Regions from separate parts of the Bradyrhizobium sp. SZCCHNRI2009 genome, predicted to be linked through region 1. Evidence: predicted binding sites of a transcription regulator. Region 1 holds the regulator's gene; each other region holds the start of a gene.
The links. Region 1 encodes LexA, which represses DNA repair genes until DNA is damaged. Its sites were predicted from a motif close to TGTTCNNNNTGTGTTCNG; they were not measured.
Positions count from the first base shown of each region.

Region 2: QX041_RS11380 (single-stranded DNA-binding protein) is a predicted target of LexA. The motif match lies at 3,317-3,334, and genes of this name have one in related genera.
Region 3: QX041_RS18800 (helicase-related protein) is a predicted target of LexA. The motif match lies at 3,775-3,792, and genes of this name have one in related genera.
Region 4: QX041_RS02460 (putative DNA modification/repair radical SAM protein) is a predicted target of LexA. The motif match lies at 3,613-3,630, and genes of this name have one in related genera.

Region 1 is NZ_JAUEUH010000002.1:698,036-705,393, reverse strand. Features, by position in the region: gene glp (gephyrin-like molybdotransferase Glp) at 1-844, shown strand, start outside; gene lexA (transcriptional repressor LexA) at 1,050-1,748, shown strand; gene QX041_RS10785 (hypothetical protein) at 2,023-2,463, shown strand; gene QX041_RS10780 (ComEC/Rec2 family competence protein) at 2,857-5,148, opposite strand; gene QX041_RS10775 (hypothetical protein) at 5,291-5,503, shown strand; gene QX041_RS10770 (glutamine--tRNA ligase/YqeY domain fusion protein) at 5,534-7,222, opposite strand.
Region 2 is NZ_JAUEUH010000002.1:819,511-826,868, forward strand. Features, by position in the region: gene QX041_RS11360 (outer membrane protein) at 1-67, opposite strand, end outside; gene QX041_RS11365 (outer membrane protein) at 280-1,065, opposite strand; gene QX041_RS11370 (outer membrane protein) at 1,329-2,084, opposite strand; gene QX041_RS11375 (outer membrane protein) at 2,277-3,032, opposite strand; gene QX041_RS11380 (single-stranded DNA-binding protein) at 3,495-3,992, shown strand; gene QX041_RS11385 (aldo/keto reductase) at 4,133-5,128, opposite strand; gene QX041_RS11390 (LysR family transcriptional regulator) at 5,265-6,158, shown strand; gene gyrA (DNA gyrase subunit A) at 6,472-7,358, shown strand, end outside.
Region 3 is NZ_JAUEUH010000005.1:82,530-89,887, forward strand. Features, by position in the region: gene QX041_RS18795 (RNA-binding S4 domain-containing protein) at 1-44, opposite strand, end outside; gene QX041_RS18800 (helicase-related protein) at 67-3,633, opposite strand; gene QX041_RS18805 (DUF3108 domain-containing protein) at 4,188-4,964, opposite strand; gene rpmB (50S ribosomal protein L28) at 5,580-5,888, shown strand; gene QX041_RS18815 (DUF2235 domain-containing protein) at 6,232-7,358, shown strand, end outside.
Region 4 is NZ_JAUEUH010000001.1:547,179-554,536, reverse strand. Features, by position in the region: gene QX041_RS02475 (error-prone DNA polymerase) at 1-921, opposite strand, end outside; gene QX041_RS02470 (DNA polymerase Y family protein) at 1,253-2,842, opposite strand; gene QX041_RS02465 (DNA repair protein) at 2,736-3,530, opposite strand; gene QX041_RS02460 (putative DNA modification/repair radical SAM protein) at 3,714-4,952, shown strand; gene QX041_RS02455 (UdgX family uracil-DNA binding protein) at 5,106-6,587, shown strand; gene QX041_RS02450 (TfuA-like protein) at 6,636-7,358, opposite strand, start outside.

The sequences.
Region 1 (7,358 bases):
CGAGGCCGCGATCAAGGGCCGGCATATCCGGCCGGCGGGCGTCGACTTTCACCAGGGCATGGTGCTGCTGAAGTCCGGGCGCCGGCTCAGCGACCGCGACCTGTCGCTGGCGGCCAGCATGAATCATCCGGCGCTGCCGGTGCGGCGCCGGCCGAAGGTGGCGCTGCTCGCCACCGGCGACGAGCTGGTGATGCCGGGCTCGACGCCCGGCCCGGGCCAGATCGTCTATTCCAACGGCTACGCCTTGCGGGCGCTGGTGCGCAACGAGGGCGGGACCCCGATCGATCTCGGCATCGCCGCGGATACGATGGAGGCGACGATCGCCGGCATCCGCCGGGCCCGAGAGGCCAAGGCCGACATCTTGATCACGACCGGCGGCGCCTCGGTCGGCGATCACGACCTGGTCAAGCAGGCGCTCGAAGCCGAGGGCGTCGAGATGGCGTTCTGGAAGATCGCGATGCGGCCGGGCAAGCCGATGATGCACGGACGGCTCGGCGACGTCAGGGTGATCGGACTGCCCGGCAATCCCGTGTCGTCCTATGTCTGCGCCCTCCTGTTCCTGGTGCCGCTGATTCGGCGGCTGCTCGGCCGCGACGAGGCCGTGATGCCGCGCGAGACCGCCCTGCTCGGCCGCGAGCTCGGGCCGAACGATTCGCGCGAGGACTATCTGCGGGCGCGGCTCGAAGAGCGCGCCGACGGCACGCTGGTTGCGACCCCGGTGAGCCAGCAGGATTCGTCGCTGCTTGGGAATCTCGCGCTCTCGCAGGCGGTGGTGATCCGGCCGGCGTTTGCTCCGAAGGCGCCTGCCGGCAGCCCGTGCGAGATCCTGCGCCTGCCGAACTGAGCCGCTTCCCCGGTAAAGCCCGGTCTGTTCATCATATTTTTAGGATTGCGGAACACACATCGAACATATAGTGTCCGTTCATGATTTGTTTTTAGTATGTTGCGGGCGACGCGATGACGGTCCGACTCCAGGGCGCTCTCAGCCGGTTTGTGCGCGAGGCGCAGCTCCTGGACTCGGACGACAACAAACCGGGGACCAGGTCGAGATGCTGACGCGCAAACAGTACGAACTTCTGCGGTTCATCAACGAGCGGCTCAAGGAAGCCGGCGTGCCGCCGTCCTTCGACGAGATGAAGGATGCGCTCGATCTGCGCTCGAAGTCCGGCATTCATCGCCTGATCACGGCGCTCGAGGAGCGCGGCTTCATCCGCCGGCTGCCCAACCGCGCCCGCGCGATCGAGGTGATCAAGCTGCCCGAGCTGTCACAGGCCGCCAACAACCGCCGCGGCTTCACCCCATCGGTGATCGAGGGCAATCTCGGCAAGGTGCGCACCAGCACTCCCGCGCTGGACGATGGCGAGCGCCCCGTCGCAGTGCCGGTGATGGGCCGCATCGCCGCCGGTACCCCGATCGAGGCGCTGCAGACCCGCAGCCACACCATCAGCGTGCCTGCCGACATGCTCGGTAACGGCGATCACTACGCGCTCGAGGTACGCGGCGACTCCATGGTCGATGCCGGCATCCTCGACGGCGACATGGCGCTGATACAGCGCAACGAGACCGCCGACACCGGCGACATCGTGGTGGCGCTGATCGACGATGAGGAAGCGACGCTGAAGCGCTTCCGCCGCCGCGGCGCATCGATCGCGCTGGAGCCGGCCAACACCGCCTACGAGGTACGCATCCTGCCGCCGAACCGGGTGAAGATCCAAGGCAAGCTGGTCGGGCTGTACCGCAAGTACTGATCGCGAATGGGATCGGTCGATGGGCGGCGGGCGCACGCGCTTTCGCCGCCGATCGGAGGCTGCCCAGCAAAATACGTCACGCGCGAATGCACCTCATGATGTGCAGCGCGGCATGCTCAAACGCTTGTGATCGGCCGCGGGCACACGCGATGCAGATCAGCGCAGAATTGCCGCGAAGCGCGCGCTAACATCACCATCGATGTCCACTCTGATAGAGGCCTGCGCCTGTCCGGGGGGAGCGTGGGTCGGCTATCTCTCAACGAGGAGCGATCCGATGTGTGACTACAGCCTCCATGCGGTTGCGTCCCGTCCCGCCAAGGTCGGCGAGACGTTGATCTCGATGACCTTCCGTGGCACCGCCACCCGCGGCTTCGCGCTGGAGAGCGAGCCGACCGTCGCAGTCTGCATGCTGCCCGGCACCGAGTTGGCCTTCGCCGAGGACGTCCGCTACGACAGCCGCTGGCTCTGGACCCGGACGATCCGCGAGCGCGTCGCAAAGTTCAACAGCATCGAGACTCACATTCCCGATCGCCATCACGACGCGATCGAATTCGCCGATGGCCGCCACGTGCTGGTGACCCAGCTCTGCGAGGGCCAGCGCGTCACCGTGCTGCAATTGCCGGTCAGCAAGCAGCCAGCGCAGCGACGCCCGGACATCGCCGAGGACGTGCCGCCTTCGCAGGCCACACCGATTCGCCGCATCAGCATCACCTGAGGGGTCTCCGCATCGGCATTTCTCTCGGTCGTGAACGAGCTTTCGACCGTGGGAGATTTGGGTTCTGCAAGCGCAAAGTCCTCTCGGGCGAACCTCACGCCCCGGCATCGCATCGGATAGGAACGACATCCCTCGGCCGGCATGATGTGCCGGGGGAGCCTGCCGCCGTGGTCAACAAGATCGATTGGAACAAGGCCGCCGGGATCACCGAGCCCGGCTGCAATATGCTTGTGTTCGGATGGCTGACAGTCACGGCTGACGACATCGCCATCTGGCAACGCTATCCGCGCGCTGCGTTCACGCTGGCCGAAAGCCCCTCGCTGTTCGATGGACTTGGCAACATGGACCTGGCGACACCGAGTATCATCTCGGCACGTTCGAGCTGCCCGGCACTCAGTCTTCCTCGCCCTGCTCCGTCTCCGGCGGCGTCGCGTCCTGAGGCCGCACGGCCGGCGCGCGCGGCGTCAGCGTCGTGTCGAACTCGCCGGCCTCGGCGGGCGCCGGCCACCATGGGCGGTCGGTGCCGCCGGCACGCGCCGGCGTGACGGCGAAGCTCCTGCCCCGCTGCACCAGCATCAAGGCGCCCTGCTGTCGCAGCCGCTCGCGATCGATGACGGCCGCCGCGCAGGATGACGGCGCGGCGCGCGCGGTGACGATGAGCGCGACGCGGGCGCAATCATCGGCGAGCGCCTCGGCGCGCAGGGTCAGGGCGGCGAATCGGCCGTCGGCCATTGCGACCACGCAGCCCGCCTCGTCGCAGGAGACGCCATCGGTGAGCGATGAATCCGCCGGCAGCCGGGCATCGGCGTCGGCCGCGAGCCACTCCTTGGTGGCGAACACGTCCTTGCCGATGCGCATCGCATGCAGACGCCCGTCACGGCCGCGCACCGCCACCGCGCGCCCATCGCCGGCGATCAGCACGTCGGGCAGCGGCGTCGCGGCGGCCCACACGGTGGCCACCACGAGCCCCACGGCGCCCGACCAGCGCAGCGGTGTGCGCAGCAGGCCGATCAGGATGACACCGAGGCTGGCCAGGATCAGTGGACCGATGCCGAAGGCCGGGATGCGCCCGACCGCGCCGGGCAGCGCCGCCACCCAGCGCGTCACCGCGATCATCCAGTCGATGCCGAGGCCCATCAGCGTCCACCAGGGACCGTCGAGCCCGAACGGCGCCGCCACGAGGCCCATCAGGCCGGCCGGCATCACCAGCGCCGAGACGACCGGCATCGCTGCGAGATTGGCGAGCACGCCATAGGGCGTGGCGCGATGGAAATGGAAGGCGGCATAGGGCGTGGTGGCGAGCCCCGCGATCAGCGAGGCCAGCAACAGCATCGCAAGCTCGCGGCCGCCCCACAGCGCGATGCGCTGGGTGGCCGAGCTGTCCGGCGTCGCGAACAGTCTGGGCAGGCCGAACTGCACCAGCGCGACCAGGCCGAGCGTTGCCGCGAACGACATCTGGAAGCTCGGATGCACGAGCGCTTCCGGGGCCGCCACCAGCACGATCATCGCCGCGACCGCGAGCGTGCGGAAGGTGACGGCGCGGCGGTCGACCATGACCGCGATCAGCACGACGGCCGTCATGAAGAACGACCTTTGGGTCGCGACCTCCGCGCCTGAGAGCAACAGATAGAACGCCGCCGCGACCAGCGCCGCGGCCGCCGCCCATTTCTTGATCGGATGGCTGATGGTGAGGCCGGGGATCAGCGCCAGCAGCGCGCGCACGGCGAAGAACACGACGCCGGCGACGACCGCCATGTGATAGCCGGAGATCGACAGCACATGGCCGAGACCGGAGACGAACATCGCGTCGTTGACATCGGGCGTGATGGCGTCGCGCCGGCCGGTCAGCAGCGCGGTGGCGATGGCGCGCTCGTCGCCCGACAGGCGGCCGCGGATGCGTGCGTCGATCGCATCGCGCAGACCCTGCATGGCCGCCGCATAGCCCAGGCCGAAGCCGGCGGCCTGCGGCGGCGTCGCCGTCGTGATCGCGCCCATCACGAAGCCGGAGGCGCCGATGCCCTGGAAGAACATGTCGCGCGCGAAGTCGTAGGATCCCGGCCGCACCGGGGCCATCGGCGGCAGCAGCCGCGCCTTGAGCTGCACGAAGCTGCCGACCTCGGGCGCCGCGCCCTTGCGCACCGCGAGCCTGACACGCGCGATGGTGACGGCGTTGCGCGGGCTCTCCATCGACGTCACCCGCAGCACGATGCGGTCGCTGCGCTCGCGGATGTCGCGCGCCTCGACGAAGCCGGACAGCGCCACCGAATACAACGGCCGCGCCAGCACCGGATGCGCGACGCGCGCGGTCTTGACGGTCGCCGCGGCGAAGCCGCACGCCGCCGCCGCGATCATCACGGCAACCGGAAACAGCCGATGCCGCCGCATCATGATGGCGACGATGCCGAGCAGCGCCGCGGTGGTGGCGGCAATCCAGAGCACGGGCTCGTGATCGGCGGTGAAGTACAGCGCGATGCCGGCCCCGAACGCCACCGGCACCCAGGGTAGCAGCCGGCCCGCCCCGGCCTCCTCGGCCGCCCAGCTCTTCAGGCGGGCGGCGAACACCGACGACGCACCGGCCCCGATCGCGGGCCAGCCGCCGGCCAGCGCGCCGCGCGGCGGCCAGACATCGGCCATCACGCCCGCGATCCCGCGACGCCCTCCCGGCGGCCTGACCGGCTCCGCCATTGCCCCCACACCACCCGTTACCCGACGGGCGGAAAGGCTACCGGAAGCTGCGCGAGCGCGCCTAGCAGAACGGAACGGGAATCCTGGAAATCTGCACGGCCGCTGCGGGGGAACTTTTTGCGCCGCACGTGCTTTTCAGGGGATGGACGCCCACGACCCTGAAGACCCCTTCGCCGACCTCGCGCTCGAGAAGGCGATCCACCTGCGCTGGACTCTCCGGGACATCAAGGCCCACCGGCTGACGCTGTCCCCTGTCGCCGACGAAGATCTTTCGCTGCTCACCGAGCGCGGCCTCGTCGAACTCACCGACGGCGTGCCGACGCTGACCGAGGCCGGGCAGGACGCGATCAGCTGAGCCACACGCGTCCCGCGGTCTCCGCTTGCCTCACCCCTTCGCGACTTCCTTGGCGAAGGTGTCGCGCAGGCCGATGGTGCGGTTGAACACGAGCTTGTCGGGTGTCGAATCCGGATCGCGCACGAAGTAGCCCTGGCGCTCGAACTGCATCGGCGCGTCGGAATTGCTCTCGGCGATCGCCGGCTCGATGCGCGCGTCGGTCAGGACCTCGAGCGAGTTGGGATTGAGATCGGCGGTGAAGTCGGCCGCATTGGGGCTCGGATTGGCGAACAGCTGGTTGTAGAGGCGGATCTCGGCGGTCAGCGACTGTGCAGCGGGCAGCCAGTGCATCGTCGCCTTGACCTTGCGGCCATCAGGCGCGTTGCCGCCCTTGGTCGCCGGATCATAGGTACAGCGCAGCTCGACGATCTCGCCGGCGTCGTTCTTGATGACGTCGCGGCACTTGATGAAATAGGCGTAGCGCAGCCGCACCTCGTTGCCCGGCGACAGACGGAAGAACTTCTTCGGCGGATTCTCCATGAAGTCGTCCTGCTCGATATAGAGCTCGCGGCCGAACGCGATCCTGCGCGTGCCGGCTGCGGGATCGTCGGGATGGTTGATCGCCTCGAGCTCCTCGACCTGGCCTTCCGGATAGTTCTCGATCACCACCTTCAGCGGCCGCAGCACCGCCATCCGGCGCAGCGCCGTGCGATTCAGCTCCTCGCGGATGCAGAATTCGAGCATGCCGACGTCGACGATGCTGTTCGCCTTGGCGATGCCGATGCGCTTGATGAACTCGCGCACCGCCGCCGGCGGCACGCCGCGCCGCTTCAGGCCGGCGATGGTCGGCATGCGGGGATCGTTCCAGCCGGAGACATGGCCGTCCTGCACCAGCCGCGTCAGCACGCGCTTGGATAGCAGAGTATAGGTGAGATTGAGGCGCGCGAACTCGTACTGGTGCGGATGCGACGGCACCGGCAGCTTGTCCAGGAACCAGTCGTAGAGGGGACGGTGATCCTCGAACTCGAGCGTGCAGATCGAGTGCGTCACGCCCTCGATCGCGTCCGACTGCCCGTGCGCGTAGTCATAGCTCGGATAGATCTTCCAGGCGTCGCCGGTGCGCGGGTGGTGGGCGTGCAGGATCCGGTACAGCACGGGGTCGCGCAGGTTGATGTTGCCGGCGGCCATGTCGATCTTGGCGCGCAGCACGCGCGCGCCGTTCGGGAATTCGCCGGCCTTCATGCGCCGGAACAGGTCGAGATTCTCCTCGACCGAACGGTCGCGGAACGGGCTGTTCCTGCCGGGCTCGGTCAGCGTGCCGCGCGACAGCCGAATGTCTTCCTGAGACTGGTCGTCGACATAGGCCAAGCCGGCCTTGATCAGGCCCTCGGCCCAGTCGTAGAGGCGTTCGAAGTAATCCGAGGCGAAGAACAGGTTTTCGCCCCAGTCATAGCCGAGCCAGCGCACGTCAGCCTGGATGGAATCGATATATTCCTGCTCTTCCTTGGTCGGATTGGTGTCGTCGAAGCGCAGATTGCAGCGGCCGCCGAACTCCTGGGCAATGCCGAAGTTGAGGCCGATCGACTTGGCATGGCCGATATGCAGGTAGCCGTTCGGCTCCGGGGGGAACCGGGTGACGACCGTCTTGTGCCTGCCGCTGTCGAGATCGGCCTGGACGATGTCGCGGATGAAGTCGCGCCCTGCCTCTGCCGTCGCCGCCGTGTCTGTCGTCGTGGTCATCAAGAATATCCTGCTCCGGAATTTGGCAGCCTATCTGCCAAATCCGCTTCCCCCAAGGAAGGCTTTAGTTATGCGATAGGCCTGCTATACACCCCCCGCCCTCTTGAGCCCCTGCCTGGATTTCGTGCTGCCGCCC
Region 2 (7,358 bases), 120 kb from region 1:
CCGCCGACGCGGATGTGGCGGATGCGATGCCGACGAGCGCCGTCGTGATCACAAGCAACTTCTTCATCAAATTCTCCCCCGGGAGGTTGGAATGACAAGCGATGGGCAAGTCATACACAGGGCATCCCGGAGAGGCTGTAACGCGCCCGCCACAGAAATGAAAAAGCGTTATAAATCATATATTTAGCACAAAAACGCCGCGACGCTGCCGGGCTGTTGACACGAAAAAGGCCGGCGCGAGGGCCGGCCTTTCCGAATGCGTGCGAGCGGTGACTTTTTTCAGTAGCGCGTGCCCATCGGCGCCCCGAATCGATAGTTCACGCGGACGGTCGCCATATCGATGTCCTGCTTGATGGTGTCGACGCGCGACAGCACGGTTGCGGTGGCCGGGAAGCTGATGTCGCGCGAGCCCATGAACAGGTGGTCGTACTCGACGGCGACCGACCAGTTCGGCGCGAAGCCGAACTCGACGCCGGTGCCGACGGTGCCGCCCCAGCGGGTCTCACTGGCGGAATCCAGCAGCGTGCCGACCGGGAAGGGCGCGGCCGCATTCGCCGTGCCGGTGTATTTGTTGTGGGTGACGGCGGCGCCGCCCTTCACGTACCAGAGCACGTTGCCCCAGGCGTAGCCGACCTGGCCGGTGAACAGGCCGATCGCATCGGTCTTGGTGGTGTTGGTGATGCCCGCGGCCAGCGCAGCCGTGCTCGCATTGGACGACTTCAGGTCGGTCCAGTTGCCCTGGGCCTCGACGCCGAACACCCAGCTCGCCGCCTGCCAGCGATAGCCGACCTGGCCGCCGATGAGGCCGCTCGAGGCATTGTGGCAGCCTTCGGACTGGGTCGGCACGACCGCCACGCCGCCGACGCGGTTGAGCGTCCAGCAATTGTGGCTCCAGTCGGCGCCGCCATTGACGCCGAGGTAGAACCCGGCCCAGCTCGGCAGCGGCGTGACATAGGCCGGCGGCGGCGCCTTGCTGTAAGGGCGCGTCGCGAAGTCGGCCGCCGAGGCCGGCGCCAGTCCCAGCGCCGCGGCGCTTGCGGTCAAGATCAAGGTCGTCTTCTGCATTCGTCTCTCCCCAGTCCCAATACACCACGCTCCGGATCCCTCCGATCCGGGCCCACGCGAAGGTGGCCTGTGGCTGGTTGTAAGGGAGACTGCTTTCCAAACTCGTGACCGGGACGAGCCGCGTGACGGGATGTGCCGATCGTGCTTAAGCGCGGGTAAAGACGGCGACTGCCAGTGCCGACGGGGGAGCTGTGTCACAGCGTGAGTGACGACAGGCCGGGCAGGCGCCGCCGCGTGAGATCGCGAGTGTCAGCCCTCGAGGGTCAGTGCTTGGAAACGACGGGACCGCCCCAGCGATAGTTCACGCGGACCGTCGCCATGTCGACGTCCTGGCCGACCGCATCGGTCCGGCCCGCGGCTCCAAGGGGAACACCCGAGAAGCCGAGGGTGCGGTTGCCCATGAACAGGTGCTCGTATTCGGCTGCGACCGACCAGTTCTTGGCGAAGCCGACCTCGACACCAGTCCCGACCGCAGCCCCCCAGCGCGTGGCGCTGGACTGGTCGAGCACCACGCCCGTGGCCGTGGAGAGGCCGTTGTACTTCTCACCCGCGACCGCGGCGCCACCCTTCACGTACCAGAGCACGTTGTTCCAGGAATAGCCGATCTGGCCGGCGAACACGCCGATGCCGTTGATCTTGGTCTGGTTGGTCACGGCCGGGGCGAACTGGCTGGTGTTGCTGCCCTTGAGGTTGGCCCAGTTGCCTTGACCTTCGATGCCGAACACCCAGCCGCCAGCCTGCCAGCGATAGCCGATCTGGCCGCCCGCCAGCGCGCCGGTCGCATCATGGCAGCCTTCCGCGTTGGTTGCGGCCACGCCGGCAAAGCTGACCTTGTTGGTCCAGCAGGTGCGGGCCGCTGCGCCACCGGCATTCAGGCCGATATAGAAGCCACTCCAATCATAGATCGTCGTGATCATCGCAGGCGCTTTGGTGAAGGTGCGCGCGGGCAGATCGGCAGCGATGGCCGGCGCAATCCCCAGCGCCAGCGAAGTTGTCGCCCCCAGCAACAGCCTTCTCATCGCATTCCCCAAACCACGTCCGACGCCCGCACGCACGCTCTCACCAACGCCCACCCGCCGGACGTTGATAGCTCCTTCCGCCGTAAAAAGCCGTCACCCAAAGGACACAACGGCTCGGCAAGTGCCGGTTCTGGCACACAAAAAAGGCCGGCGCGAGGCCGGCCTTTCGACATATTCGCTTTTTGCGTGCAATCAGTAGCGCGACACGATCGGGCCGCCGAAGTGATAGGAGACGCCCGCCTTGACGGTGTGCACGGTGTCGCTCCACTCGGAGCGGTTGGTCGGAACCGCGCTGTACTGAATCGAGCTCTTGCCGAAGTCGAGATAGTTGTATTCGACCTTGGCCGACCAGTTCGGCGCGAACATGTACTCGGCGCCGGCACCGATCGTCCAACCCCAGCGCCAGTTGTTCTGAGCGAAGCTATTGGCCGCGCCACCATTGAGCGCTGCGTCGTAGCGGTGCTGGAGATCGCCGACGGCAGCGCCGCCGCTGACAAAGAACAGCGCCGGACCCGCAGCCCAGCCGAGGCGGCCCTTGATGTCGCCGAAGCCGCGCAGCCTGGTGAAGTAGGTATCGCCGAGGCCGGCGTTGACGACGCCCGACCGGCCGTTGATGTCGGCCCAGTGATAGTCGCCCTCGAGACCGAACACGATGTTGTCGACCTGCCAGTTGTAGCCGACCACACCGCCGACGAAGCCGCCGCTGGTGTCATAGTTCTGGGTGCCGGCAAAGATCGCCGTATTCGGCGCCCCGAAGAAGGTCTCGTTGCTGCGGCCCCAGCCGCCGCCGCCCTGCAGACCGAGGTAGAAGCCGGCCCAGGTCGGAAGCGGCGCCGGCGCCATCACCGGGGCCTTCGTGTACGGGCGGGCGGCGAGATCGGCGGCTCCCGCCGGCGTCAGCGCCCCCAAAACCATCAAGCTGACAGCTCCGAGAAAAATTCGTTTCATCCCAAGTCTCCCGCGTTGGGCGTCTCCAAAATGGTCCCCGGAGACGCTCGTCTGTGAAGTTGGTGCGACCACGCTTGCGGCCCCAATCCATCCTCAAATATACGCGATTCAACCCTGGATACCGTCTCCCAAAAGCCACAGCCGAGGAGGAAGTGAGGCCGGCTAACTTAATGAAAGTTAATCCCTTTTTCGTGAATAAGGGAACTTTTTCCGGGTTCCATTGCGAGAACTTGCGGTTCCATCGAGTTCCGTGGAACTCGACGCACGGTTGTAGACATATGCGCGCGAACAAAACTGGAACAATGGCCTTCCGCCTGCTATATGTGGATAAACAATGGACAGGGCGGGTGGACCGCGCGGCAACCGTATAGGGTCCGCCGCGAGAGGAAGGGTTAGCCACCGGACGCCGTGAGGCCGGTGTGGACGGCCGGTCCGATGATCGAGAACCGCGGGAGAGTGGTGATGGCGGGTAGTGTGAACAAGGTGATTCTGGTCGGCAATCTCGGCAAGGACCCCGAGATCCGGCGCACGCAGGATGGGCGGCCGATCGCCAATCTGAGCATTGCGACGTCGGAAACGTGGCGCGACAAGGCGACAGGCGAGCGCAAGGAAAAGACCGAGTGGCACCGCGTGGTGATCTTCAACGAGGGTCTTTGCAAGGTCGCCGAGCAGTATTTGAAGAAGGGCGCCAAGGTTTACATCGAGGGCGCGCTGCAGACCCGCAAATGGACCGATCAGAGCGGTGTCGAGAAGTACTCGACCGAGGTCGTGCTGCAGGGCTTCAACTCCACCCTGACGATGCTCGATGGCCGGGGCGGCGGTGGCGGCAGCTTCTCCGATGACATGGGTGGCGGTGATTTCGGCAGCAGCGGTCCGTCGATGGCGCCGCCGCGCCGCGCGGTTGCTTCGGCGGGCGGTGGCGGACGCAACAGCGACATGGACGACGACATTCCGTTCTGAAATTCAGGGCGCGCCTTGGTGTGAAGGAGAAGGCGCGATCTCGGTGAAGCTGTGGGGTGTACGCGCCGCCGGCGTCGCGTCGCCTCCAGGTGGTTTCGGGCGCTCACGATGGGAGTGCCCGGTGATGTGGGAGAGGGGTTCTACCGCCCTGTTGTCGCCATCAGGTGCGGGGGATAGCGTTCTCCCTCAACCTTGATCGCAACTGCGGCCTGCTCCATCTGGGCGAGATCGTCCGCAGTGAGCTCGACGTCGGCGGCCTTGAGATTCTCGTCGAGGCGATGGAGCTTGGTCGTGCCCGGAATGGGAACGATCCACGGCTTTTGCGCGAGCAGCCAGGCGAGCGCGATCTGGGCCGGCGTGGATGCCTTGCGTTCGGCGATCTGCTTGAGGAGATCGACCAGCGCCTGGTTGGCCTTCATCGCCGCGGGCGTGAAGCGCGGCAGGGTGCTGCGGAAGTCGTTGTCGGCAAGCGTGGTCGTCTCGTTCATCGCGCCGGTCAGAAAGCCTTTTCCCAGGGGACTATAGGGCACCAGGCCGATGCCGAGCTCCTCGCAGGCCTGAATGATGCCGTTGCTCTCGGGACCTCGGGTCCACAGCGAATACTCGTTCTGGAGCACGGCAACGGGCTGGACGGCATGCGCGCGCCGTACGGTCTGGGCGCTGGGCTCGGACAGGCCGAAGTGCCTGACCTTGCCTTGCCCGATGAGATCCTTGACCGCGCCGGCGACGTCCTCGATCGGCACGTCCGGATCGACGCGGTGCTGATAGAACAGATCGATGCGATCGGTCTTGAGCCGCTTCAGGGATGCCTCCGCGACCGCGCGAATGCGCTCGGGGCGGCTGTTCATCCCTGATGACCGGCCGGTCGCCGGGTCGATCGCAAAGCCGAACTTGGTGGCGATGACCACCTTGTCCCGAACGGGAGCCAGGGCGTCGCCGACCAGCTCCTCATTCGTGAACGGTCCATAGATTTCGGCGGTGTCGAAAAATGTCACGCCGCGATCGAAGGCGGCGCGGATAAGGTTGACCGCGTCGTCCTTCTCGAGCGCGTGACCGTAGCCGAAGTTCAGGCCCATGCAGCCGAAGCCGATGGCCGACACTTCGAGGCCGCTCTTGCCCAGGGTTCTCTTCTTCATCCGGTTCTCCTGTCCGTCCTGCGGTCAACGCCGGCATCACGCGTCGTCAACCTTGCCGTCCGGGCTGAACCTAAGGCTGTGACCGCGATAACATTAGAGGCTAGAATGCGCATACTTTTATGAAATGGAATCATGAATGCTGCGCGAGAACCTGAACGACGTCCTTGGTTTCCTCGCTGTCGCCCGGGAGGGAAGCTTCACGCGGGCGGCTGCCAGGCTCGGCGTCAGCCAGTCGGCGCTCAGCCATGCCCTTCGCAATCTGGAGGCCCGGCTCGGCGTGCGGCTGCTGGCGCGCACGACGCGCAGCGTCGCCCCGACGGCCGCCGGTGAACGTCTGCTGCGGAGCATCGGACCCCGGTTCGATGAGATCGAAACGGAACTGGCGGGGTTGAGGGAATTGCGCGACAGGCCCGCCGGCACGATCCGGATCACGGCGGGAGAGCATGCCGCGGACTCCGTGCTCTGGCCGGCGCTGAAAAAGCTGCTTCCGCTGTATCCCGACATCAAGGTCGAGGTCGTGACCGACTATGGACTGACCGATATCGTCGCCGAGAGATTCGATGCGGGTGTCCGCCTCGGCGAGCAGGTCGCCAAGGACATGATCGCCGTCAGGATCGGGCCGGACCTGCGCATGGCCGTGGTCGGCTCACCGGCCTATTTCGCCGTGCGGTCGCGGCCAAGGAAGCCGCAGGATCTCACGGACCACAATTGCATCAACATCCGACTTCCGACCCTGGGCGGGATCTATGCGTGGGAGTTCGAAAAGCGTGGACGCGCGCTGAAGGTGCGCGTGGACGGGCAACTGGTGTTCAACAACATCGCGATGCGCATGAACGCGGTGCGCGCCGGGCTCGGGCTCGCTTATCTGCCCGAGGATCAGGTCCGGGACGACCTTGCGCGAGGCAAGCTCGTTCGCGTCCTGGAAGACTGGTGCGCGCCGTTTGCCGGCTATCATCTGTATTTTCCCAGCCGCCGGCAGCCCACATCCGCGTTCACGGTGCTGGTCGACGCGCTGCGCTATCGCACATGACGAGCCCGGTTCGCGAGATCGTTTCGCCGGACAAACGGATTTTGCTGAAGAATCAACGGCTCTCGCGCGCCGCTGGCAGTCTCTCTGCAACTGCGGCGCTGAGGCGGGAAAACAAGTGCGGCGGCACGGCTGAAGTCCAGTCCGCGGGGGGGCGTCCGGGGCACCGTCGGTCGCAGCGTAAGACCTCGTTAAGTCGCTGGAAATGCGGCCAAAAAATCCGTCTTGCCGGTGCGTCAAGGGGTGGCCTGCCGTGACGCGATGCGCTATATGATTCCAAGCGATTTTCGCGTGTCAAAACCGACCGGTATCCCCTTTGTCCGATAAAGAAGATGAGAAGCCCGGCGAGCCGGGCGGACCTTCCGACATTCGTCCCGTCTCCATCCTCGATGAGATGAAGCGCTCCTACCTCGATTACGCGATGAGCGTGATCGTGTCGCGAGCGCTGCCCGATGCGCGCGACGGCCTGAAGCCGGTGCATCGGCGCATCCTCTATTCGATGTACGAGCAGGGGCACACGCCCGACAAGAAATACGTCAAGTCCGCGCGCGTGGTCGGTGACGTCATCGGTAAATACCATCCGCATGGCGACCAGTCGATCTACGACGCCATGGTGCGCATGGCGCAGGACTTCTCGATGCGCGTGCCGCTGATCGACGGCCAGGGCAATTTCGGCTCCGTCGACGGCGATCCGCCGGCCGCCTACCGATACACCGAAGCGAAGCTCGCCAAGTCGGCGATCCCGCTGCTCGACGACATCGACAAGGACACCGTCGACTTCCAGCCGAACTACGACAATTCGGACAAGGAACCGTCGGTTCTTCCGGCCAAATATCCGAACCTGCTGGTCAATGGCGCCGGCGGCATCGCGGTCGGCATGGCCACCAACATCCCGCCGCACAATCTCGGCGAGGTGATCGATGCCTGCATCGCGCTGATCGACAATCCCGCGCTCACGATCGACGAGCTCATCAACATCATTCCGGGGCCGGATTTCCCGACCGGCGGCATCATTCTTGGACGCGCCGGCGTCCGCTCGGCCTATCATCTGGGCCGCGGCTCGATCATGATGCGCGGCAAGGTGACGATCGACACGATCCGCAAGGATCGCGAGGCGATCATCATCTCCGAGATTCCCTACCAGGTGAACAAGGCCACGATGGTCGAGCGCATCGCCGAATTGGTGCGCGAGAAGAAGGTCGA
Region 3 (7,358 bases), on a different contig from region 1:
CGCTCTGACGGGGTGTCGGACGTCGGCGTTGTCCTTCCAACCAATCTTGCCAACCGATCTTGCCGCTCAGTCCTTGCGGTTGTTCCCCGCGAGTTGCTCCTTGAGCGCGGCGAGCTTGGCGAACGGCGAATTGGGATCGACCGGACGGTCGCGATCCCGGCCGCCGCCGCTGCTCGATGCGTAGGGCCGCAGCGCCGGGCCGCTGTCGCGCTTGTCGCGCCCCCCCTTGCCGAAGTCGCGGCCGCCGCGCCCCTCGCGGTCACCGCCGAACTTGCCACCCTTGTTGCGATCCCGGTTCTGGTCGCGCCCCTTGGCATCATGATCGCGGCGCGGCCCGCGATCCTCGCGCGCCGGTGTCGATGCGCCCTCGGCTGGTGGAGCCGCACCAGCCTCCGGCGGGCCCTTGCGGAAGTCCTTGCCGAACTCCTTCATCCGGTCGCGCCGGCCATGGCCGCGGTGATGGCGCTCGCGCGCCTCGCCGCCCTCGGCCGGAGCGGTCCCGGCCGGTGCCTGGCCGCCGCCGGCAGCCTGCCCGCGCTCATGCTGCGGACGGTTGGGCCGGCCGCGATGATGATGGTCGTGACGCGGCCGGCGCTCCTCCGAGCGCCCGCCCGGCCGCCAGACCTCGACCAGGACGGGCTCGGCAGCAGGCGCGGCCTCGGCGGGAGAAGCCTCGGTAGCGGTCGATCCAGCAGCAGTTTCCGCCGCGGCGGCTTCAGCCGAAGCGTCGCCGATGCTCGTTGCCTCGTTCGCGACGGCCTCAGCGGCTTCGGGCCGCGGCGCATCCGCAGCGACGGCGGTTTCCGCCTCGGCGACGACGCTTTCGGCAGCCGTCTCGGCCACGGACGCCTCGTCCGCCACATCCGGCGTGACGAAATCGACAGTCGGCAGCGATGCCAGGGCCGACACCGACGCGGTTTCCGCCTGCTCCTCACCGACCACCGCGGGCACGGCGACGGCCTGCTCGGTCACCGGAGCGACTGCGGCCTCCGCGACGGTGGGAACCTGCTCGTCGGCCGGCTCGCCGGCGACAACTGCGAGGTCCTCGCCCGGCATGGCCTGCGCATCTGCCGGCTCAGCCGGAGCGGCTTCCGCAGCGGCTCCCGCGGCGGCAGCAGCCTCGACGGGCTTCTCAATCGGCTTGGGCGGCAGCGGCGGGCGCTTCTCCATGCGATAGCCGAGCGCGCGCAGGATCGAGGCGAAGTCCTCGCCGGCCGAGCCGGTGAGCGAGGTCATCGCCTGCGTCACCACGAAGCCGCGGCCGTCGAAGGCGCCGGCCGGCTTTTCGCCCGGTGCATTGTCGCGCCAGGCCAGGGCGGGACGAATTAGGTCGGCCAGCCGCTCCAGGATGTCGACGCGCACGGCGCGCTCGCCCGCCTGCTTGTAGCCGAGCACGCGATAGGCATCGCGCGGCAGCGCCTTGTCGACCGGGAACGAGGTCCGGCCCGAGCTCGCCAGATGCTGCGCGCCGGTCAGCGCGGACATGTCGACATTGCCCTGCTTCTCGGCCCACAGCAGCGCAGCGAGCGCGCGCGCGGCGGGCTTGAGCAGCGCCGGGACGTAGATGTGGTAGGCACCGAAGCGGACGCCATACTTGCGCAAGGTGGCGCGCGACGGCTGGTCCAGATCCTTCATCTCGGCGGCGATCTTGGCGCGCTCGATGACGCCGAGAGCCTCCACCAGCTGGAACGCGATGCCGCGGCCGATGCCGGTGATGTCCTCGGCCTTGGACAACTCGAACAGCGGGCCGAGCAGCTTCTCGATATGCGTCTTCAGCCACAGATCGAGCCGCGCCTGGACCTTGTCGCGCGCAGCACCGGTCAGCCGCTCGTCGGCGATGATGCGCAGGCGCGGATGCAGCGCGTCGTCGGCCGCGACCAGCTTGGCGACCGCGTCGCCGGTCCAGCGCACCGTGCCGTCGGCGGTGAGCACGATGTGCTCGTCGGGCGCGCTGGACAGCTTCTCGGCGCGCGCCTCGATCTCGCCGGCCAGCGCCTTCTGGGCAGCAGCCTGCAAGGCCTTGGCCTCCGAGCCGGCTTCGGCGGCGTCGGGCGCGAAGGTGAATCCATCCAGGCGGCCGATCGCGTGCCCTTCAACGATCACTTCGCCGGTCTTGCCGATTTCCGTATTCAAAACACTGTTCTCCCGCAGGCGCCGCATCAATACACTGGTACGACGATCAACGAAACGCTCCGTGAGCCGTTCATGAAGGGCGTCTGACAATTTATTTTCGAGTTCGCGGGTAATCCCCTGCCAATAATCAGGGTCGCGCAGCCAGTCGGGCCGGTTGGCCACGAAGGTCCAGGTACGGATCTGTGCAATCCGCCCCGACAGCGTATCGATGTCGCCATCGACGCGGTCGGCCTGATCGACCTGGGCCGCGTACCAGGCGTCCGGAATACGCCCCTTCTGCATCAGGAAGCCGAACACGGTGGTCACCAGCTCCGCATGGGCGGCCGGCGCCAGCCTGCGATAGTCGGGAATCTGGCAGGTTTCCCACAGACGCTCGACCGCGGCCGCGCCGTGAGCCATGTCGCGCACCTCGGCATCGCGCGCGGCATGATCGAGCACGCGCAGATCCTCCGCAATCGGCGCGCGCGTCAGCGCCTCATGCGCCGGCGCGACCGCCAGGGAGACCTGAAGCGCGCTCAAGGACGCGAAATCAAGCCGGGAGTTGCGCCATTGCAGCACCTTCACGGTATCGAAGGCATGGTTCTGAAGCGCATTGACCAGCTCGGGCTCGAATGGCGCACAACGTCCGGTGGTGCCGAACGTGCCATTGCGCGTCGCGCGTCCGGCACGGCCGGCGATCTGGGCAAATTCCGACGGCGTGAGCCGGCGGAACTGATAGCCGTCATATTTGCGGTCGGACGCGAAGGCAACGTGATCGACGTCGAGGTTGAGCCCCATGCCGACCGCATCGGTGGCGACGAGATAGTCGACGTCGCCGTTCTGGAACATCGCCACCTGCGCGTTGCGGGTTCGCGGCGACAGCGATCCCAGCACGACAGCGGCGCCGCCATGCTGGCGGCGGATCAGCTCGGCGATGGCGTAGACCTCGTCGGCCGAGAACGCCACGATGGCGGTCCGGCGCGGCTGTCGCGTGATCTTGCGATCACCGGCGAATTCGAGTTGCGACAATCGTGGCCGTGTCACCATCGACGCGCCCGGCAGCAGGCGCTCGATGATGGGACGCATCGTCGCAGCACCCAGCAGCAGCGTCTCGTCGCGACCGCGGCGATTGAGGATGCGGTCGGTGAAGACGTGGCCGCGCTCCAGATCGGACGCGATCTGGATCTCGTCGACGGCCAGGAACGACACGTCGAGATCCCTGGGCATCGCTTCGACGGTCGACACCCAGTAGCGCGGATTTTTCGGCTTGATCTTCTCCTCGCCGGTGATCAGCGCGACGGCCTCGCTGCCGACGCGATCGGCGATCTTGTTGTAGACCTCACGCGCGAGCAGCCGCAGCGGCAGTCCGATGATGCCGGAGGAATGCGCGAGCATGCGCTCGATCGCCAGATGCGTCTTGCCGGTGTTGGTGGGGCCGAGCACGGCGGTGACGCCGCTTCCGGGAGCGCGGTCGGACGTGCGCTCGAAAGGCGAGGCAGCCGAAGAGGACGAAAAAGCCATTCGTTAAATGTGGGTCTCGAAGCCGGCGTTGGAAGCGCGCCGTTCACGCGCGACGGATGCGGAATAATCGTGTGTCTGGAGAGGCTGCGATGCTGACCCCTGTCTCACATTGTGACGCATATAGTGACGCAGCTTAAGCTTCGGAACGCCTTGAGAACGAATCGCGAAGGAATCGCTGACTCCGTCGGCTTTCCGGCTTCGTTCACCGCAACATCTCGCGCTCTGCCATCAAGCCAGCACTAGATCAAGTTTTCGCGGGCTCCACAAGCAACGCTTTCGCGATGGAACTGGCGCGCGTTCAGCGCGTCCCGAGTCGAATCAGAATCAGGGAAGAGTCAAACGGATTCACGCGCAGCAGACAGTATCCATAGGGGGTCCCGACAAATCGGAGCTCATGAGCCCGTCAGTCCGGAGATCATGCAGCGCGAACCCCGAATCTCCATCGGATTCAAGCGATAGCGGACGGCATGCCGTCAGGCCTTCACGCCACGGCCGCTGACGGGGCTGTGCCGCAACGACGAGATTCCGATGTGGAGGAGCAGCGAAACGACGCACTACTGGGTCTTGGCGACGTGCGGCGCCGCCTGGGTGATGAACGACGTCGCTTCCAGCATCGCGGTCCCCAGCGGGGTCGGGATCACCATCTTGAACGGCACCAGCACACGGGTGCCGGCGATCGGCACGAAGAAGATCTCCATGTTGCGGGCCTGAGCCAGATATTTGATGACCGGCCGGTCCGGGATGTAGCCCGCGACTGGCGTGAAGTAGATCGCGCAGACCAGGGCCGGGCCACGATAACCCTTGTCTGCCTTGACGTTCTCCATGCGCTTGTAGTCGAGCTTGAGCTCGTAGCGCATGCGGCCGTCGAACACGGGCGCAGCGCCGCGGCACGAGTCCGGCGACAGCAGCTCGCCGTTGCCCGGCACGCGCACCAGAGAGGCCGTCATCGGATCGAGCACGCCACGCTTGTGGGCATCCGTCACCGGAATGCGGTCGGGATCGACCGGAGGCGCCGGCTCGATGGCGAAGTCCTTCACAGTACCGTTCTGCAGATTGATGCGGATCTGCTCGGATTTCTTTCCCGTCGTGGTCGAGGCCTGGTAGCTCTGGCCGACCAGGGCGCCGTTGACGACGCGCCCCTGCACCGAGCCGGTGCCTGATCCTTGCGAGAAGCTCTTGAGCAGGCCGGCGGTGCCGCCCTGAGCCGCGGCACCATACTGATCATCCCCGATCTCGACCGCCCAGGTGCCCTTGCCGACGGGGATGCCAGCCAGGGAAGCCTCGTATTGAGCGTCCAACCGAGCCTGCGCCTGGGCGTTTTGCGCCAGCAACAACAGGCAGAGCGCTGCCCCGGCCGCGGCCAGGCGACAGGAGAGAAATGAGGGAACCGAGATGATGGTCACGTGACGAATGATCCTACCGATCCGCCTGCCTGAGCGCCGGACCGATCCGACGCGCCGTCCTTGCTACTTAAGCCAAAAACGCCTTCAAACAACGCGAACCGTCCGACAATGGCGGTTTGTCCAGCGCTTTGCAGCTGAACAGCACTCAGACCGTCATCCGCAGCTCTGCCGGAACCGAGCCGCGAACCTCCGACCGCGCCAGCATGCCGCCATTCCGGCATTTCGGACTGTTCGCGGGATATCCATCCATCACGTCCGAATGCGCCCTTTATATGGTCTAAACTATCGGCTATACTATTGATTATACGCCTGCTTTTCTGCTGGTTGGCGATTTCGGCCCGACCAGGAGGATGCATGGGTCGCGCCCTTCGGGTTCGCCGGCCCGGCTCCCTCTATTCGCTGCGGCCTTCAAAACCTTGACGAAAAGCCGCATCCCCCCTATACGACCGCATCTCCCAGAGACGAGCTGGACGAGTTTTGGACCCCCGCGGCCCGCCGACACAGGCGGACGAAGGGTGCGGGGATGAGAGAGGATTTATTGCCATGTCGCGGCGCTGTGAACTGACGGCCAAGGGTCCCCAGGTTGGCCACAAGGTCAGCCACTCCAACATCAAGACCAAGCGGCGCTTCCTGCCGAACCTGTGCAACGTGACCTTCATCTCGGATGCACTCGGCCGCAACGTGCGCCTGCGCGTCTCCACCAACGCGCTCAAGAGCGTCGACCACAATGGCGGCCTCGATGCCTATCTGCTCAAGGCCAACGCCGCGACCCTGTCGCCGCGCGCGCTGGAGCTGAAGCGCGCCATCGAGAAGAAGGCGGCGGACGCTGCCCCGGTCGCCAAGGCGAGCTGAGAGAGCGCGCCGAAATTCAGGATTGATGCAGAAGCCGGACGCGTCACGGGCGCGGCTTCAAGCTGAACGAGATGTCGAAACGGCCGGGTCGAGAGATCCGGCCGTTTTGCTTGCGGATGCCGTGACCAACTGACAACTCTGGACACGGGCAGCAGGCGTGGGGCGGCAGGACTGGTCGGGTGACCATCCGTTCGTACAACGGCGCCCCGCAGTCACTTCGCGATGTCCGCCGCGCCGCGCGCAACAGCGACCCAGACGAAGTGCCATAGGGAACCGACCTCCCCAACACCAGCCGGATGCTCTACACTCGTTGCGGTAGCATTATTGCGGACATTCCTTTGCCATGAAGAATATTGTCATCTGCTGCGACGGCACCGGCAACGAGATCAGCGAGAACATCTCGAACGTGCTCAAGCTTTATCGGTGCCTGCGCAAGACCGACAAGACGACACCGCATCAGGTCGTGTTCTACGATCCCGGCGTCGGCACGTTGACGCAGCCCGACAGCTGGCATCGCTTCAAGGCCAATTTCAACATGGTGCTGGGGCTCGCGACGGGCTACGGCCTCGACGACAACGTCATCAACGCCTACTCTTTCCTGGCCACGCAGTACCAGGACGGCGATCGCATCTTCCTGTTCGGCTTCTCGCGGGGCGCCTACACCGTGCGCGTGCTGGCCGGGCTGATCCACAAGATCGGGCTGATCTCGCCGGGTCAGATCAATCTCGTCGGCCCAGGCGTGATTGCCTACAAGAAGTACTCCTCCGACAATCCGAAGGCCGGGCGCGGCATCACCAAGGAGCTCGAGAGCACCGAGGAGGACGGGCCGATCCCGGAGAGCCGCGCCGACCAGGCCGCGCAGTTCGCGCGGATCACCTCGACGCGCTGGCCGACGATCCATTTCGTCGGCGTGTGGGACACGGTGGCGAGCGTGATCGTGCCGCGCACCGACCGGCTGTTTGCGCTGCCGAGCCTCGAGGAGCTCGCCTTCACGATCGAGAACCCGAGCGTGAAGATCTTCCGTCAGGCTGCGGCGATCGACGAGCGCCGCTGCATGTTCCGGCTGAAGCCGTGGGGGATGCCGCAGACCTTCACGCCGAACCGCTTCAACAAGGCGCAGGCGCGACCGCAGGACGCCAAACAGGTGTGGTTCGCCGGCGTGCATTCCGACGTCGGCGGCGGCTATCCCGAGGTGCGGTCGGCGGCTTCGAAATATCCGCTGCTGTGGATGATCGACGAGGCGGTCGAGGCCGGGCTGACGGTCAATCCGCGCACGGTGAATCAGCTCGCCTGGGGCGTGCAGCGCAAGAACAGTCCGTTCTCCTATGTGGCGCCGAGCGTCCAGGGCCCCCTGCACGATTCGATGACGCCGGCCTGGCGGCTGCTGGAATGGCTGCCGAAGAGCGCGACGTACAAGGAGTGGCCGGAGCGCAAGGCGCATTTCGGATTGTACGTTCCGAATTGCGAGCC
Region 4 (7,358 bases), on a different contig from region 1:
CCGGTCGTCGAGGTCATTGCCGAAATAGGTCTTGGCGCCGGCCCAGGTCAAATCCTGCAGATGCCCCTGCGCGGTCTTGCCGGGCGGCACCGGCTCGTCGGGATATTGATATTTGAGCTGGTCGAGCGAGAACACGATGCGGTCGGTGAAACGGAGGGTCTCGGTCACGGCGTCGGGGTGGTCACGGAACAGCCGCGCCATCTCGTGTCCCGGCTTGAGATGGCGCTCGGCATTGGCCTGGAGCCTTCGGCCGATGGCCTCGATCGAGGCTTTCTCGCGGATGCAGGTCAGCACATCCTGCAGCATCCGCTGTCGAGGATGATGATAGAGCACGTCATTGGTGGCGATCAGCGGCACCTTGCTTGAAGCTGCGAGGCGCGACAGCCGCGCCAGCCGGCGCCGGTCGTCGCCGCGATACAGCAGGCTGCCGGCCAGCCACACGCCTTCGGCGGGGCTGTCTTTCAGCCGCGTGAGAATGGTGGTGAGCGCGGCTTCGTCGAAGCGATGCGGCGGCATCAGCACCAGCAACTGTCCCTCGATGAACTCAAACAGGTCCTCGAAGCTCAGGCGGCAATCGCCCTTGGCGACCTTGTCCGCGTCACTGCCGCGCTTGCCGCGGGTGAGCAGCTGGCACAGCCGGCCGTAGGCCGCGCGGTCGCGCGGATAGACCAGGATGTCCGGCGTGCCGCAGGTGAACACCAGCCGCGCGCCGTAGAGCAGCTTCGGCTTGTAGCTGAGCCGGTCGTTATTCAGCTCGCTATAGGCGCGCACGACGCCGGCCAGCGTGTTGTGGTCGGCGATGCCGATGGCGGTGAGGCCATATTCGGCGGCCTGGTGCACATAGTCCTGCGGATGCGAACCACCATGCAGGAAGGAGAAATTGGTGGTGACGCCGATCTCGGCATAGGGGATGGGAGTCATGGCGCGGCTGCGAAGGCTGGGGCGGCGCGTTGCCCATGCGATACGAAAGACAGCCCCTCACCAAGCGGCTTGCGCAGCTGCCCACCCTCCCCTGGAGGGGGAGGGTCGACGCGCGCACAGCGCGCGGCGGGGTGGGGTGAGCCCAACAATCGGTCGTCCTGACGTCGACACGTTAGGGCTGTGGGCGTCTCGGCTCCGGCGAAAATCGGCACCGTGCACGCGGATGGTCTGTCACCCCACCCCGGCTCGCATGCGCGCATGCGAGCCCACCCTCCCCCTCCAGGGGAGGGTGAGCAGCGAGATCGCCGCGAGAGATGTGCGATCCCGACCCTCATGCGAACAGGCCATGCATGTACCAGGCGGGCTGCACCGGCAGGCCCTCCGGCTGCTCGAACTCACGATCATACAACCCGTCGCGATAGAGCCAGAAGCGCAGGCCGTGCTCGTCCTCGACGCGGAAATAATCGCGCGTGAGGCCCTGCCCGTCCGGCCGCCACCATTCCATCGCGATGCGCTCCGGGCCCTCGGCGCGGACCACCGCATGCGCGGCACGGCGCCAGACGAAGCGCGCGGGCGGGCCGTCCGGCACGCCGGCGATGACTTGGATCGCCTCGGGGTGCGCGAACAGCCGCAGAGGTCGCAGCGGCGGCTCGCCCTCGGCGCGCTCTGGCCAGGCGACAGCAGTGGCGGCGGCAAGATTTTGCTGCGCCGGCAGCGGCAGCGCCACGCGCTCCGGAACATGGGTGTCGACCGGCAGATGCACGACCACGCGCTTGCCGCCGATGCGCGCGGCGATGCGGTCGATCAGTGCCGACAGCTCGTCATTGTCGTGGACATGGGCATCGAGATCGCGCTGCTGCTGCACCACGATCTCGCTGCGGCCAGCAGCGAGCCGGATCATGTCGAAGCCGAAGCCGGGATCGAGCGGATCGTTCAGCGCCTCGAGCCGCTCGCGGAACAGCCGGTCGATGATTGCGGCCTCGGTGACCGGCTGGCCGGTGTCGACCGTGATCACGCGCACCATTCCATCGGTGCGGAAGAAGCAGGCCTCCAGCCGCCGCGCGCCCTTGCCCTGCTGCGCCATCGCCGCCACCAGCATCGCGGCCAGACGGGAGAGGCTGGCCGCAATCACCGTGTCGGTCGCGACCGGCTCGGCAAAACGCTTGTCGACGATGTAGTCCGGCGGGACCTTGCGCGGGCTGATCGGCGCATCGGCCTCGCCCAGCGCCTGCGCCAGCACGCGGGTGAAGGCGGCGCCGAACCGCGCGGTGATCTCGTTGCGGCCGCGCGCGGCGACGTCACCGATGGTCTTGAGGCCGGCTCGGCGCAGGCCGAGCGTAATGGCCTCGCTGCCGCCGAGGGCGGCCACCGGCAGCGGCGCCACCGCGGCCGCCTCCTCGCCGTCGGACACGATGCGGCCATGCACCTGGCGGTTCAGTGTATGCGCACAGACGGCGTTGGAGGCGATCGCCGCCGACACAATGAGGCCATGCGCGGTCAGCGCGTCGCAGACCGACTGCATCAGCCTGGCTTCGCCGCCGAACAGATGCACGCAGCCGGTGATGTCGAGCGACAACCCATGCGGCGGGTCGAGCGCCACCAGCGGCGTGAAGCGGTCGCACCAGTCGGCGATGCTCTCCAGCATCTTTGCATCAGCCGCCAAATCGGCTTCGTGCGCGACGAGGTCGGGACAGACCGCGCGGGCATTCGCCAAGGGCTGGTCGAGCGACACACCGTGGCACGCCGCCGCTTCGTCCAGCGAATGGATCAAGAGCGCATTGGCGTCCTTGATGACGACGACCTGCGGCTTGCTCTCAGGCGGAGCGCCTGTGAGTGCCCGCTGTCTTTTGATGCGATCGATGGGCAGGCGCGGCAGCCACAGGCTGAGGATCCGCCGCCGGTTCGTTGAAACGGCATGCATCGGGGGTCCACTCCATGATCCATCGTCCGGTCTGGCCGTGACGGTTGCGAATGAGCTCGACATCGAGGCGCGGCGCGCCCCACGCCATCCACGGGGCAACGAGCGGTGACGGCGCGGTGCGCACGATCCAGCGCGTCTCCGCGGTCGACGGCTCGGGCGCAGCCGCAATGCGCAACATGAGCGCGGTGACGCCGGATTCCTGCGCCGCCAGGGTCAGCTTGCGGCTGGCGACGAGATCGAGCTTTTGCGTCTCCCCCCACACCTCCAGCATCACGCTGCCGAGCGCATCGCAGGCGAGCGCGTCGGCGGCGGTGCGCAAGGCGTGGTCGAGATCGGGCGCGCGCACGATGACGATGCGGCGCGGATCGAGGCCGAGCTCGGCGAGCCCGCTCATCGACAGCGCGCCCATCTCGCGCTCGGCGAAATCCTGCCGGATCCAGATCAGGGGCCGGTGCGCGGCGACACGCGCGGCAAGCCCGCACAGGAAGCCGGTCGCGGCTGCCGCCTGGCGGCCGGTCTCGGCGAACACCTCGTGCAGCGCGCCGGTAGCGAGCCCGCCCTGCAAGGTCGCGTCGGCCTCGTCATGGCCGAGCGCGACCCGGCGCAAATCATGTGCGCCATCTCCCGCCTCGAGACGGGCAATGCGGCCGCGCAGACGCGCGAGCGTATCCATGCGTGCGCCGGTCATCCGTCGCCGCTCCTCTTCAATCCATCGTGCGGGCGCTGCCGTTGTTTCAGTGATCAGGCAGTGAACCCGCGACGACCCTCTTTGTTCATGATACGTTCTAATATAAAGCTAACGCCTTCGAGAGAGTCAATCGGGATTGACCCGGGTGTGATTCAACGAATGGAATCAAAGGGATTCAAAGCCATGGAGCTGATGCGCAAACTGGAGATCCTGGCCGATGCCGCCAAGTACGATGCGTCCTGCGCCTCCAGCGGTACCGGGATGCGGGATTCCCGCGACGGCAAGGGGCTCGGCTCGACCTCGCCCGGCATGGGCATCTGCCATTCCTATGCGCCGGACGGACGCTGCATCTCGCTGCTCAAGATTCTGCTGACCAATGCCTGCAACTTCGATTGCCTGTATTGCGTCAACCGCGCCTCCTCCAACGTGGCCCGCGCGCGCTTCACGGTCGACGAGGTGGTGAAGCTGACCATCGACTTCTATCGCCGCAACTACATCGAAGGACTGTTCCTGTCGTCGGGCATCATCCGCAGCCCCGACTACACGATGGAGCAGGTCGTGAACGTCGCGCGCAAATTGCGCGAGGAGCATCGCTTCCGCGGCTACATCCATCTGAAGACGATCCCGGAGGCTGACGAGGCGCTGATCGCCGAGGCCGGCCGCTATGCCGACCGGCTCAGCATCAACATCGAGACGCCGCTGGAGGCGAGCCTGACGACGCTCGCGCCGGAAAAGGACCAGCGCGCCATCCGCCGCACCATGGGCCGTCTCCGGCTCAAGCTCGACGAGACGGCGGAGGCGAAGAAGACGGTGCGCCGGGCCAAGCCGCCGCGCTTCGCGCCGGCCGGCCAGAGCACGCAGATGATCGTCGGCGCCGACGACGCCAACGACCGCGTCATCCTGTCGACCTCGGCCAATCTGTACGGCGCCTACAAGCTCAAGCGCGTCTATTACTCCGCCTTCAGCCCGATCCCCGATGCCAGCCGCGCGCTGCCGCTGCAGGCGCCACCCTTGGTGCGCGAGCACCGGCTGTACCAGGCCGACTGGCTGATGCGGTTCTACGGCTTCGATGCCGACGAGATCGTCGAGGAGAACGAAGGCATGCTGCCGCTCGACATCGACCCCAAGCTCGCCTGGGCCTTGCGCCACCGCGACCGCTTCCCGCTCGACATCAACAAAGCAAGCCGCGAGGAGCTGTTGCGCGTGCCCGGCTTCGGCACCCGCACCGTGCAGCGCATCCTCGCCACCCGCCGCACCACCACGATCCGCTTTGCGGATCTCGCCCGGCTCAACGTTGTCAGGAACAAGGTCCTGCCGTTCATCGTTCTCTCCGACCACCGGCCACAGCCGTCCCTGCTCGACGGTGCCAGCCTCAGAGCCCGGCTGCGGCCCAAACCGCAGCAGCTGGGATTTGGGTTCTAATTGAACGTCGTGGCGAAGACCGAAGCCAGGAAGCAGCCGTCATTCCGGGGCGATGCGCAGCATCGAACGCGGAATCTCGAGATTCCGCGTTCGCCTCTGCGAAGCGCCCCGGAATGACGCGGCGGCTTCGCTCGCAATGACGAGAGAGGTGAAATGCACGTCGTAACCCTCGACAGCGACACTGATTTCGACGGCTGGCGTCAGGCGGCGCGGGCGCTGGCGATGAACGACGTCAAGCCGGCCGATGTCAGCTGGCGCGTCAAGGGCGCGGCGCCCGACCTGTTCGACGATCAGGCCGACACGCAGCTTCCCGAGGTGCCAAAGGGCGCGTTTTCGGTGCCGGCGAGCTTCATGGAGCTCGCCGAGAGCGCGATTCTGCACAATGATCCCAACCGCTTCGCCCTGCTCTACCGGCTGCTGTGGCGTCTGCGGACCAACCACGATCTCATGGAGATCGCGACCGATCCTGATGTCGTACAGGCCAACGCGCTCGCCCGGGCCGTGCGCCGCGACGTCCACAAGATGCACGCCTTCGTCCGCTTCCGCGAGGTCGGCCGCGAGCGCGAGGCGCGCTACGTCGCCTGGTTCGAGCCCGAGCACCACATCGTCGAGCGCGCCGCTCCGTTCTTCGCCCGCCGCTTCGCCGACATGCCGTGGTCGATCCTGACGCCCGAACTCTGTGCGCATTGGGACGGCAGCCGCGTCAGCTTCACGCCCGGTGTGAGCAAGGCTGAAGCGCCGTCGGAGGACCGGCTCGAAGAGGTCTGGCTGCGTTACTATGCCAGCATTTTCAATCCGGCACGGCTGAAAGTGAAGGCGATGGAAAAGGAGATGCCGAAGAAATATTGGCAGAACCTGCCCGAGGCCAAGCTGATCCAGCCGCTGATCGCGGCAGCCAGCCGGCGCACGTCATCGATGATCGCCGAAGCCGGCACCGAACCCCACAAGCCGCAGAAACGCGTCGAGGAGATCGCGATGAGCCGCAAGCCGAAAGCCCACGCGCCCGCTGCTGAGACCTCGCGTGATGTCGAGGCCACCGATCTTGAGACCTTGCGCGAAGAAGCCGCTTCCTGCCGCGCCTGCCCGCTGTGGAAGGACGCCACGCAGACCGTGTTCGGCGAAGGCCCCGCGCATGCGCCGCTGATGCTGGTCGGCGAGCAGCCCGGCGACAAGGAGGACCTTGCCGGCCATCCGTTCGTCGGCCCGGCCGGCCAGATGCTGGACCGCGCGCTTGAGGAGGCCGGCATCGACCGGTCCAAGGTCTACGTCACCAATGCGGTGAAGCACTTCAAGTTCGTGCCGCGCGGCAAGATCCGGCTGCACCAGAAGCCGAACACGCCGGAGATCAAGGCCTGCCGGCAATGGTACGAGCGCGAGCTCGCCGCCGTGCGTCCGGCGCTGGTGGTGGCGATGGGCGCGACCGCCGCGCAAGCGGTGTTCGGCAAGATCACGCAGGTCACCAAGAACCGCGGTCATGTCGCCGACCTGCCCGACGGCCCCAAGGCGATGGTGACGGTGCACCCGTCCTACCTGCTGCGGCTGCCGGATGCCGACGCCAAGGCGCGGGAGTATGAGCGCTTCGTCGAGGACCTGAAGATTGCCGCGGCCGCGATCAAGCGCGCACATGCGGCGTGACGGGCCGGCATGGCCTCGACCGGGCCGCCCCCACGCGACAACGGGGCCTCAGGATTTGCGCGACGTGTAGACGTGCTCACGCAGCAAGGCCTGGATCAGCGCTGCTCGGTCGGGAAAGCCGAGCGACACCGCCACGTCCGTCTCGTCCCGGTCGGGTGCGCCGGCCTGCATCGCGGGCAGGTATCTCGCCATCAGCTCGTCCTCGCCGAGGCCATAGTCCGCCGGACTGCCACCGCCGTCGAGTTCCGTCTGCTTCAGCACGTCGCATTTGTCGCGTGCGCGCGCCAGCAGATCCTCGAAATGGCCGTCGATCCGCGCCCAGTCGGCCAGCGCATTCAGAGCCGAGCCGTTGAGCCCCTTCCTGAACGATCGAATGCGCGCCTCGTCCAGCATCAGCTCCAGAAATTCCGACCGGGTCAGGCCGTTGCGCGCGATCCATGCCTCGAGCTCAGCCGGGTCCATCAAATCCCTGCTCTGGCGAAACCGGATGATCTCCGCGCTCAGCGCCTGGGCGTCGACCCTGATGCCGCGGCGCTTCGCCTCCGATGCCGCGAGAAATCGCGCGATCGCCTTGTCGGACAGGTCGCTGCCGCGCACGGCCAGCAGGCGCAGCTCGTCCAGCAGGTGCGGCGTTCCGTCCGGCATCACCGTCTCGCGCGCTGCGGCCGCCGAACGCTGCGCGTCCTGCATCAGGCCGTCCCATAGCTGGGTGTGCTCGAAGGCGTAATCGACCGCCTTGGGCACCGTGTCTCCGGCAAACCGGCGCCGCAT